Regions from separate parts of the Bradyrhizobium sp. 191 genome, predicted to be linked through region 3. Evidence: riboswitches for the same ligand, from Rfam matches in the RefSeq annotation. Region 3 holds a riboswitch; each other region holds the start of a gene.

Region 1 (3,272 bases), 2.0 Mb from region 3:
CCAAAAAATGTACGGAGTGCGAGGGCCATTGCGACACGCCGCAATGCGCGGTGGTCTGTCCGGTGCCCGACACCTGTGTCCCGTCTAAGACAGCATAAGCAGCCCGCGTCCAGAAGGCTTCACCGCTCGATTTCGCGAACGAAGTAGTAGATGTCGAGCTTGAGGAGGCCGCCGACCGCATGGGGCGCATCGAGGTCGATCAACATCGTTATGAGCTTAAGGCGTCGATCGACGGCGAGAAGCCCTCGAAGGGCTCTGTCAAAGGACACCGTCAAATTTGTCTCGAATAAGGACAAAGCCGCCTCGATGCTCCAGTCGCCGCGTTGAGGCTTATCGTCGCTGGCTGACGAGCCGAGGCGAGGTGGACGGGCGTCGAATATCGCAAGATCGATTTGCAGGATGTCTAAAGCTACGTCACGGCCGAAGCCGAAGAGACGGTCTCCTGGCGCGACGAGATCGGTCCGGAGATCCTGAAGACGTGCGAGAAGCTCGGCATCCGCTTGGCCGTGGTCACCGTGCACGAGTGATGGAGTCTAGGGTTATAGCACAATCCCGCCGCCCGCGCTCTCGCCGCTTACTCCAGTTTCGCAAGTCAGCGTGCATCCTGAGGTCCGGAACTGTTCCTGCGATGTCGCGCAGTCCAACGTCCAGGCTGCACTACTCGTCAAGCGACGGACACAACGAAGGCGCACGCCAAAGTCGCTCAGCAGTGAGTGCCTGGCCAGGAGATCATCTTGACCAACGCCACGGAGGCGATCGAGCTCGCGGTTCGTCGCCGGGTCAGCCGAACACAGGCAGTCCGACCTGATCATCCGTTCGATCCCTGGAGCAATCCGGCCTTGGCAATTCCTAAGCAGGCTCATCGCGCTGTGATCAAACGGATGCCGGCGAGGATGATCGCAACTTCCTCACAGGCGAGTTCGAGAAACTGAAAAGATCAGGCTTTGTCGCGATCATGCAGATGTCGAAAGCGCCCAGCGCGTTCGTTCTGCTCGCGTTAGCCCATCCGATTACGCGAACAGGGTGTTGAGCGGACGCATTCACAAGTCGGAGCCTCCACAGATTCACGCGTTTTCACCAGGCCGGGAGTAAGACCGTTGAAGCCTACCTGGTACAGCTCGCAGTCGCTTGGGCAATATCGCAGCGACAGCTAGTAGGTTGACCGATCGATCCTCGTGCGCATAATGTCAGCCGTCGTGGTCTCCGGATTTCGTTTGATCCGGAGCTAAGAGAGAAGCCGGTGCAATGCCGGCGCTGCCCCCGCAACTGTAAGCGGCGAGCCGCTGTCCAACGAAGTCACTGAAGCCATGCGGCTTCGGGAAGGCCGGATAGCAGCGACGACCCGCGAGCCAGGAGACCTGCCTCGACAATATATCGTCCACGGGCGGGGTGTCCCGGTGTGCGCCAAGCAGCTGTCGCTCACACGATATTCGCTGCATGCGTCCGCCATGGCCTTTGCCCCAATTATGGGGTCTGAGCTATGTCTATTCTTTCGCTTCCCGTTGCCACACTGGGGACGTCACGCATCGGCCCACGACGCGAACTCAAATTCGCGCTCGAGAGCTACTGGGCGGGAAACTCCAGCGAAGCCGAGCTCCTCGAGGCGGGGAGTGGACTTCGTGCCGCTAATTGGGCACGGCAGAAATCCTGCGGTGCGACCGTCATTCCTTCGAATGACTTCTCGTTTTACGACCATGTGCTCGATACCAGCGTAATGGTCGGCGCCATTCCCGACGTCTACAGCTGGACCGAAAGTCCTGTGTCGCTCAAGACCTACTTCACCATGGCGCGTGGCGCTCAGGACGGTGATCACGCTCAGCATGGGCCTGGCGTAGCCGCACAGGAAATGACGAAGTGGTTCGATACCAACTACCACTACATGGTGCCGGAATTTCAGCAGGATCAGATCTTTAAGTATTCCTCTCGAAAGCCGATCGAGGAATATGAGGAGGCAAAAAGCCTCGGCTACCAAACGCGCCCCGTCCTAGTTGGCCCAGTCACTTTCCTGAAGCTCGGCAAAAGCGCAAATCCCGCATTCAATCCGCTGTCGCTGCTTGATAGGCTCCTCCCAGTCTATGTCGATGTTCTCCGCGAACTAGCCTCGCGCGGTGCTGAATGGGTTCAGCTCGACGAGCCATGCCTAGTGATGGACGTCGACGAAGCATCGCGGGCGGCTGTCCGCCGGGCCTATGCTCATTTCGCAAAGGTTGTGCCGGCCCTTAAAATCATGCTGGCCACATATTTCGGGGCTATCGGCGACAATCTTGAAACAACCTTAGCCTTGCCCGTTGCCGGGCTTCATGTCGATCTGGTTCGGGCACCTGACCAGTTGGACGCAATTGTCGCCACAACCCGTAGAGATCTCGTGGTCTCGCTAGGCGTCGTTGATGGTCGCAACGTGTGGCGCTCCAATCTTCCGGCGCTGCTCGACCAGCTTGCTCCTATGGTCCAAAAATTGGGCAGGGACCGTGTTCAGATTGCTCCTTCCTGCTCGCTGCTTCATGTTCCGATCGACATTGAGCTAGAGACCGATCTCGATCCCAATCTGAAGACGTGGCTGGCGTTCTCAGTTCAGAAGATCAAGGAACTTTCGATATTGGGCAAAGCGCTGGCCGGCCATGCTGCCGAGGTGGCCGATGAACTTGCGCTTTCGGAGGAGGCAGCCGTCACCCGCGAAACATCGCCCGAGATCCACAATGCGAATGTCGCCGGACGAATCGCCGCGATCGACGATAGCATGCGTCGCCGTCGCAGTGCGTTCACCCAGCGTGCCGACGTCCAGCGCGTCGCGTTCGCATTGCCGATGTTTCCAACGACAACCATCGGATCCTTCCCGCAAACGGCCCACGTCCGGAATGCGCGTGCGGCTCATGCGCGGGGAACGCTGAATGACACGCAGTACGAGGAGCTTCTGAAAGCGGAGACAGCCCGTACCGTGCAGTGGCAGGAAGATATCGGCCTGGACGTGCTCGTACACGGTGAGTTCGAGCGCAATGACATGGTTCAATACTTTGCCGAGCAGCTGTTGGGCTTCGCTTTCACCAAGCACGGCTGGGTTCAGTCTTATGGCTCGCGGTACGTTCGTCCGCCTATCCTGTTCGGAGATGTCTCCCGGCCGAAGTCCATGACCGTTGAATGGTGGCGCTATGCGCAGTCTCTGACCAAAAAACCCGTCAAGGCTATGCTGACCGGACCGGTGACGATCCTGAACTGGTCGTTTGTCCGTGACGACATCTCGCGGCGCGAGACATGCCGACAGATCGCTCTCGCGA
Region 2 (3,272 bases), 1.4 Mb from region 3:
TAACGATGTTCGCCGTGACCTATTTCCCGGATTTAGGTTAGCTGTCCTTGTGGCGTTTGACGGGGACACGCCGATGACAGAACTTCAGGACAGGTTGGAACGGTTCGAGACGCTCACCGCCGAATGCGAGCTGATCGCCAAGCTCGCCACCGACGGCACCAAGCGCGAGTTCTATCTGAGGCTCGGGGAACAGTATCGCCAGCTGGCGGTGGATATTCGGCAGGCGATCGCGACCACGGCTGCGGCCTGAGGCCGGCTGAAATCCGTTCTTAACATTTAGCGCGCATTCTCGCAGCACGCGGGCATCGCTGATCGGCGATGGCTCGTGGTGGGAAGGCCGGGGTTCGCTGCAATGCAGCGCACCTCGCGAGTATCATCGTGCTGTGCCTGACAGGGCAAGTCCCATGCGCCTCGTTGCCGTGATCATATTCGCGCTCATGACGGCGGCCTGCGACCAGGAGCGGGACATCACCGGCTCGACGACGTCGAGCTGTCCGATACGAAACTACAGCTACAATCCACGCGACCTGAACCAGTGCGTCAACGCCTGCAGATCGTGCGATCGCGGCACCACGGTCACCTGCACGACATCCTGCACCCTCAAGGGGGCTCGCTGAGCGGATTGCCTTCTGCCTTGCGCGGCGTCGCAACCGCGCGATCCCCGGCCCCCATCGTCCCCGCCGTTTTGATCTGATAGGCTCGATCGGAGCAGGGGGACATCGTATGAGATTCGCAAGCTTTGAAATCGACAACGCCGGAGGTCTCGTGGGAACGGCGAGCAACGCGCAGGCTCCCGCGTCCGTGGCGTCGACGGTGCCGAGGCACCGGAACGATTCACATAGGTAGTCATTGGAAGCAGTGGGCAGGACGCGGAGTCCGATGGAATGGGTATGCTCGATCCCGGCCGGTTCCTGGTATCGTGCTCGCATTGCGATGCCTGGCCGATGGCCGCCAACGTGAAACGTTCAAGCTGGTCGGCATCCCCGCATGAGGTCCGTTTCGTCTGCACGCGCTGCCGGCGCGAAGAGACCGCGATCGTCTCGGCGTCCGGCGAACTGACGCCGATCAAGCGCCTCGACGCTCCGCCGCGGGATGTCGCTGTCGCCTGGGCTCAGGCCCAGCGCCCGCGGGGGCGAACGTAGGCGGCGCAGGGCATTGCTCGATTCGTTGTGGAGCCGGCCGATCGCGTCTGCGCCAAGATGCCAGCGGTCGATTGACTCCCGGCCTGGACGCCCCGTAGATTGGCCGCCGACGGTTCTCCTTATGGAGATCAAAAGGGAACGTGGTGCGAGATGTCCCAAGGTCGGGATCTTCTCAATGCCATGGCTGCCCCCGCAACTGTAAGCGGTGAATCTCTCGTCCTATGCCACTGGGAATCTCGGTCCTGGGAAGGCGACGCAGAGGTAACGACCCGCGAGCCAGGAGACCTGCCGTCAGCCGTGGTCACACGCGAAGATGTCGGTCGGGGAGTACAGACATTAGCTTTGCCGGAGCCATCGATCGCTCCGCCGTAAAGCCTCGTTCGCTGTGACGTGCCACTGACGTCATGCCGAGGTTACAATTGTGTCCCGTATTGTCACTGCCGCCGGGCGCCGCTGCGCCGGCATCGTTGCGGCCGTTTCGCTGTATTCGCTCGATCACTCCATCGTCCACGCCCAGCAGTCCGTCGCCGAGCAGCTGCCACCGGTCGAGGTGACCAGATCCGACGATCAGAACCGTACCCGTGCCAGGGCGATCGGCGAGGGCGAGGCGGGGCGGCGCCGAGCGGCGCCGGACGGGGCGCCGAATGGGACCGGCTCGTCCGGCTCGGGCAACGAGGCCGCCGCCGGCAATGGCGGGATCGTCGGCGCCGCCACGACCGTCATTACGGCCACGGACATCGCTCATGCACCGTCGCAGACGCTGGCCGAGATCATCGCGGCGCAGGTGCCGGGTGCCCAGATCACGACGTTCTATGGCGGCCAGATCGGTGCCAGGACCAGTGTCGACCTGCGCGGCTTCGGTGCCTTCGCCACGGCCAACACGCTGGTGCTGGTCAACGGACGGCGGTTGAACGACATCGATATGGCGCAGGTGGACCTCTCCACCATCCCGCTCAATGCCATCGAGCGCATCGAGATCACGCGCGGCAATTCCGGTGCGGTACTGTATGGTGACAATGCGGTCGGCGGCGTCATCAACATCGTCACCAAGAACGGCGTCGGCGGCCCGCCCGTGACGGCGCGCATCGAGGCCGGTTTCGGCTCGTTCAATACCAGGCTCGGCAACGTCTCGGCCGCGATCAATTCCGGTCCGTGGTCGACCTCGTTCTACGGCAATGCCGTCAGGACCGACGGCTATCGCGACAACAATCGCTATTCCCAGGAGAACGGCGTCGGCAATCTGAACTACACGACGCCGGGCCTGACCGCCTTCCTGACCGTCACCGGTGACAATCAGGAGCTGCGACTGCCGGGTGGCCGCACCGTCGATCCCTCCCTCGGCGTCGACGAGCTCGCGACCAGCCGGCGAGGGACCAGCACGCCCTTCAACTACGCCAATCAGCAGGGTTTTGGCGCGACCGCGGGCTTCACGAAAACTCTTGTCAACGGCGTCGATCTCATCGTCGACGGCGGCGTGCGCGACAAGAAGCAGCAGAGCGCGTTCTTCTCGAGCCCGGCGCCGGTCCCGGCTTTATTCACGTCGACCTATGTCGATGCTGACCTTACGACATGGTCGATCACGCCGCGGCTCAGCGTGAAGAGCCTTCTGCTCGGAATGCCCTCGCAAGTGCTGACCGGCGTCGACTACTACGATGCGACCTTTCAGCAGAACCGCGGCGCCGGCCAGGGTCTCGCTCCCTGGCACAATTACGATCTCAGGCAGCGGACGGTTGCGGGCTATGTCCAGCACACGCTCGGCGTCGCACCGGCGACCGATATCTCCTACGGCGCCCGGGTGCAGAACACCAATCTCTCGGCACGTGACAATTTCGACCCGGCGGCTCCGTTCAACGCCGATATCGGCGCGCTTCCACTCGGGAGCGACGAGACGCAATATGCGCTGCATCTCGGTGCGGAGCATCGCCTCAACGACACCGTCGCGCTGTTCGGCCGGGTTGCGCGCGCCTTCCGTACGCCTGACGTCGACGAGCGGGTGTCGTCAGGCCCTTCGTTCGACCCGTTCTTCAATCCGCTCCCACAGACGTTCCAGCTCAAGACCCAGACCTCGCAGGACATCGAGGGCGGGCTGCGCATCAGAGGAGGCGGACTGCAGATGCAGAGCAGCCTCTA
Region 3 (3,272 bases):
GGAGCTCGGCGAGATTGGCGAGCCGCAGCGACGGCAGGCTGTTCCGGCCACGCCGCCAGCCGGCCGCGAACGCCGCAAGATCGGAATCCGAATACGAGAGCACCACGAGATCGGCCGGGTCCTGGCCGATGTCCCTTGGCGTCGCGGTCTCCTCGAGACCACGGCTCTCGCGGAAAACGACGTGCATCAGAGACCTAGTCCCGCCTTGATTGCCGCCTCGTCGATATCGCCGTGCTCGCCGATCACGACGAGCTTCGACTGCCTGAGACCCACGCCCCAGGGCCTGTCGAACTGGTGGCGCACGCGCTCGCCGACGGCCTGCAGCAATAGGCGCATCGGCTTGCCCGCGACCGCGATATAGCCCTTGGCACGTAGCACGTTCTGCTCGCGCGCCAGACGCTGGACCGAGGCGACCAGCGCATCGATATCCGCGACCTCCGGCAGATCGATCACGACGGAAGCGAAATCGTCGTGCTCGTGCTCCTCCTCGCCATCATGATGCGACGGGCGCGCGGCGAGATCGTTCTCGGCGGCAGCGCCAAGGCCGAGAATGACGCGCGCATCGATCGCACCGTCGGTGACGGAAAGCATCGGCACGCGGCGCGGCATCTCGGCCGTGATCGCCGCCCTGGCGGCTTCAATTCCCGCCGCGCCGGCGAGATCCGCCTTGGTCAGCAGCACGATATCGGCGCAGGCGATCTGGTCCTCGAACACTTCCGACAGCGGCGTCTCGTGATCGAGATTGTCGTCCGCCGCGCGCTGTGCGTCAACCGCAGCCGGATCGGGCGCGAAGCGGCCGGCCGCGACAGCTTCGGCGTCTGCCAGCGCGATCACGCCGTCCACCGTGATGCGCGAGCGGATCTGTGGCCAGTCGAACGCTTTGAGCAGCGGCTTTGGCAGTGCCAGGCCCGAGGTTTCGATCAGGATGTGATCGGGCCGCACCGGGCGCGCCAGCAATTTCTCCATCGTCGGAATGAAATCATCGGCGACGGTGCAGCAGATGCAGCCATTGGCGAGCTCGATGATATTCTCCTCCGGACAGTTCGCATCGGCGCACGACTTCAATATCTCGCCGTCGACGCCCTCGCTGCCGAACTCGTTGACGAGCACGGCGAGCTTCTTGCCGTTCGCATTGGCGAGCAGATGCTGGATCAGCGTGGTCTTGCCGGAACCGAGAAACCCCGTGACAACAGTGACGGGGATTTTGGCGAGCGAGTTCATTCGGCGGCCTCCGGCACGACGGCAATGGGGGGAATGCGGGCAAGCGACTGCTTGCGGAATATTTCCGGCCTGCTGCGCCACGGCACGAGCCCGTCCGGCGCAGCCGCATAGGCCGCCGCGCCTGCGACCACGTCCTGCGCATTCGTCTCCGACAGGCGGCCATAGACATAGGACCAGCGGCCGGGCGCGCTGAGCGCGACCGAGCAGCCCTGGCTGCAGGCCGACAGGCATTCGACGGGAACCACGGTGACGCCGTCGGGCACGCCGGCGTGGAGGATCGCGCCATGCAGGCGCTTGCCGGGCGTCGTCTCGCCCTCGCCAAGCGTCTGGCCGGCGCGGCAGGTGATGCAGACGTGAAGTGTGACGGTCATCGCCTCTTCCAGGATAAAACAGCGGGAGGCGAGAGGCACACGGACCCTGACTCGAGAGGCCGTTTCCCCGTCGCGGAACACCCCGTCCGCCGGTCCAAAACTCTTCGCGCTGGCAGGTCTCCCGGCTTGCGGAGCAGGGCTTTGCCCTTCGATCCCCGCCTTCCCGATTCCCGCGGGAATCAGTGGCTTCGGGCATCTCTCCGGTCACGGTCGCGGGGGCGGCTGCATTTTGGACCCAAATCTTGCCGATTCGGACCCTATCGCATTCCCTCTTCGCCTGTCATAGGACAGGAACCAACGCCGGGCCACCATTTGCCCGTGGCTGCCACTTGTCAAGCCGAAGGACTGGACCGATGACGCCTGAACCGGACACCCGAACGGGCGAGGAAACCGACGCCCGGCACGCCCAGAAGATGGCGAAGAAGAAAGCCGCCCGCGACAAGATCATGGCGACCAAGAGCGGCGAAAAGGGCCTGATCATCGTCCACACCGGCAGCGGCAAGGGAAAATCCTCCTCGGCCTTCGGCATGATCGTCCGCTGCGTCGCCCATGGCTTCCCTTGCGCGGTCGTGCAATTCATCAAGGGTGCCTGGGACACCGGCGAGCGGCGCCTGCTCACCGGCCATTTCGGCGATCTCTGCCAGTTCCACGCCATGGGCGAAGGCTTCACCTGGGAGACGCAGGACCGCGCCCGCGACATCGCCGCCGCACGCGCCGGCTGGGAGAAGGCCAAGGAGCTGATCCTCGATGAGCACTTGCGCATGGTCGTGCTCGACGAGATCAACATCGCGCTGCGCTACGATTATCTCGACATCGCCGAAGTGGTCGAATTCCTTTCGACGCAAAAGCCGCCGATGACGCATGTCGTGCTCACCGGCCGCAACGCCAAGGACGAGCTGATCGAGATCGCCGATCTCGTCACCGAGATGACGCTGGTGAAGCACCCGTTCCGCTCGGGCATCAAGGCGCAAGCCGGCGTCGAGTTCTGAGACTCTTCGGCGATGGCGCGCGCATTGATGATCCAGGGAGCCGGTTCGGACGTGGGCAAGTCGCTCATCGTCGCCGGCCTTGCGCGTGCCTTCACGCGGCGGGACTTGCGCGTGCTGCCGTTCAAGCCGCAAAACATGTCGAACAACGCCGCCGTCACCGTCGATGGCGGCGAGATCGGCCGCGCCCAGGCGCTTCAGGCGCTTGCCGCCGGGGTCGAGCCGCATACCGACATGAACCCGGTGCTACTGAAGCCCGAGACCGATGTCGGCGCACAGGTCATCGTTCACGGCAAGCGCATCGCGACAGCGCGTGCGCGCGACTACGCGGCGATGAAACCATCATTGATGGGCGCCGTGCTGGAGAGCTTCGATCGGCTGAAGGCGCGCGCCGATCTCGTGCTGGTGGAAGGCGCCGGCAGTCCGGCCGAGGTGAACCTGCGCAAGGCCGACATCGCCAATATGGGCTTTGCACGCAAGGCGGACGTGCCGGTGGTGCTGGTCGGCGACATCGACCGCGGCGGCGTGATCGCGCAGCTCGTCGGCATCAAGACGGTGATCGACCCCGACGATGCCGCGATGATCCAGGGCTTTGTCATCAACAAATTCCGCGGCGATCCCACGCTGTTCGACGACGGCTACAGGCTGATCGAAGACAAAACGTCTTGGCGCGGCTTCGGCGTGCTGCCCTGGT

The links. A riboswitch is a leader RNA that binds a small molecule or an ion and turns the genes downstream of it on or off. The one in region 3 is predicted to bind cobalamin.
Region 1: it holds a riboswitch for cobalamin, as region 3 does, so the genes downstream of both, metE (5-methyltetrahydropteroyltriglutamate--homocysteine S-methyltransferase) here and IVB23_RS07005 (DUF1636 domain-containing protein) in region 3, are expected to answer to the same signal.
Region 2: it holds a riboswitch for cobalamin, as region 3 does, so the genes downstream of both, IVB23_RS00305 (TonB-dependent receptor) here and IVB23_RS07005 (DUF1636 domain-containing protein) in region 3, are expected to answer to the same signal.

What each region holds. Positions count from the first base shown of each region.
Region 1 is NZ_CP064692.1:3,463,724-3,466,995, reverse strand. It holds gene IVB23_RS16055 (4Fe-4S binding protein) at 1-98, shown strand, start outside; gene IVB23_RS16050 (hypothetical protein) at 120-521, opposite strand; gene IVB23_RS16045 (hypothetical protein) at 735-932, shown strand; cobalamin riboswitch at 1,181-1,381, shown strand; gene metE (5-methyltetrahydropteroyltriglutamate--homocysteine S-methyltransferase) at 1,481-3,272, shown strand, end outside.
Region 2 is NZ_CP064692.1:64,288-67,559, forward strand. It holds gene IVB23_RS00290 (hypothetical protein) at 74-250, shown strand; gene IVB23_RS00295 (hypothetical protein) at 405-617, shown strand; gene IVB23_RS00300 (hypothetical protein) at 885-1,142, shown strand; cobalamin riboswitch at 1,236-1,450, shown strand; gene IVB23_RS00305 (TonB-dependent receptor) at 1,564-3,272, shown strand, end outside.
Region 3 is NZ_CP064692.1:1,509,937-1,513,208, forward strand. It holds gene cobN (cobaltochelatase subunit CobN) at 1-187, opposite strand, end outside; gene cobW (cobalamin biosynthesis protein CobW) at 187-1,221, opposite strand; gene IVB23_RS07005 (DUF1636 domain-containing protein) at 1,218-1,592, opposite strand; cobalamin riboswitch at 1,686-1,906, opposite strand; gene cobO (cob(I)yrinic acid a,c-diamide adenosyltransferase) at 1,946-2,581, shown strand; gene IVB23_RS07015 (cobyric acid synthase) at 2,594-3,272, shown strand, end outside.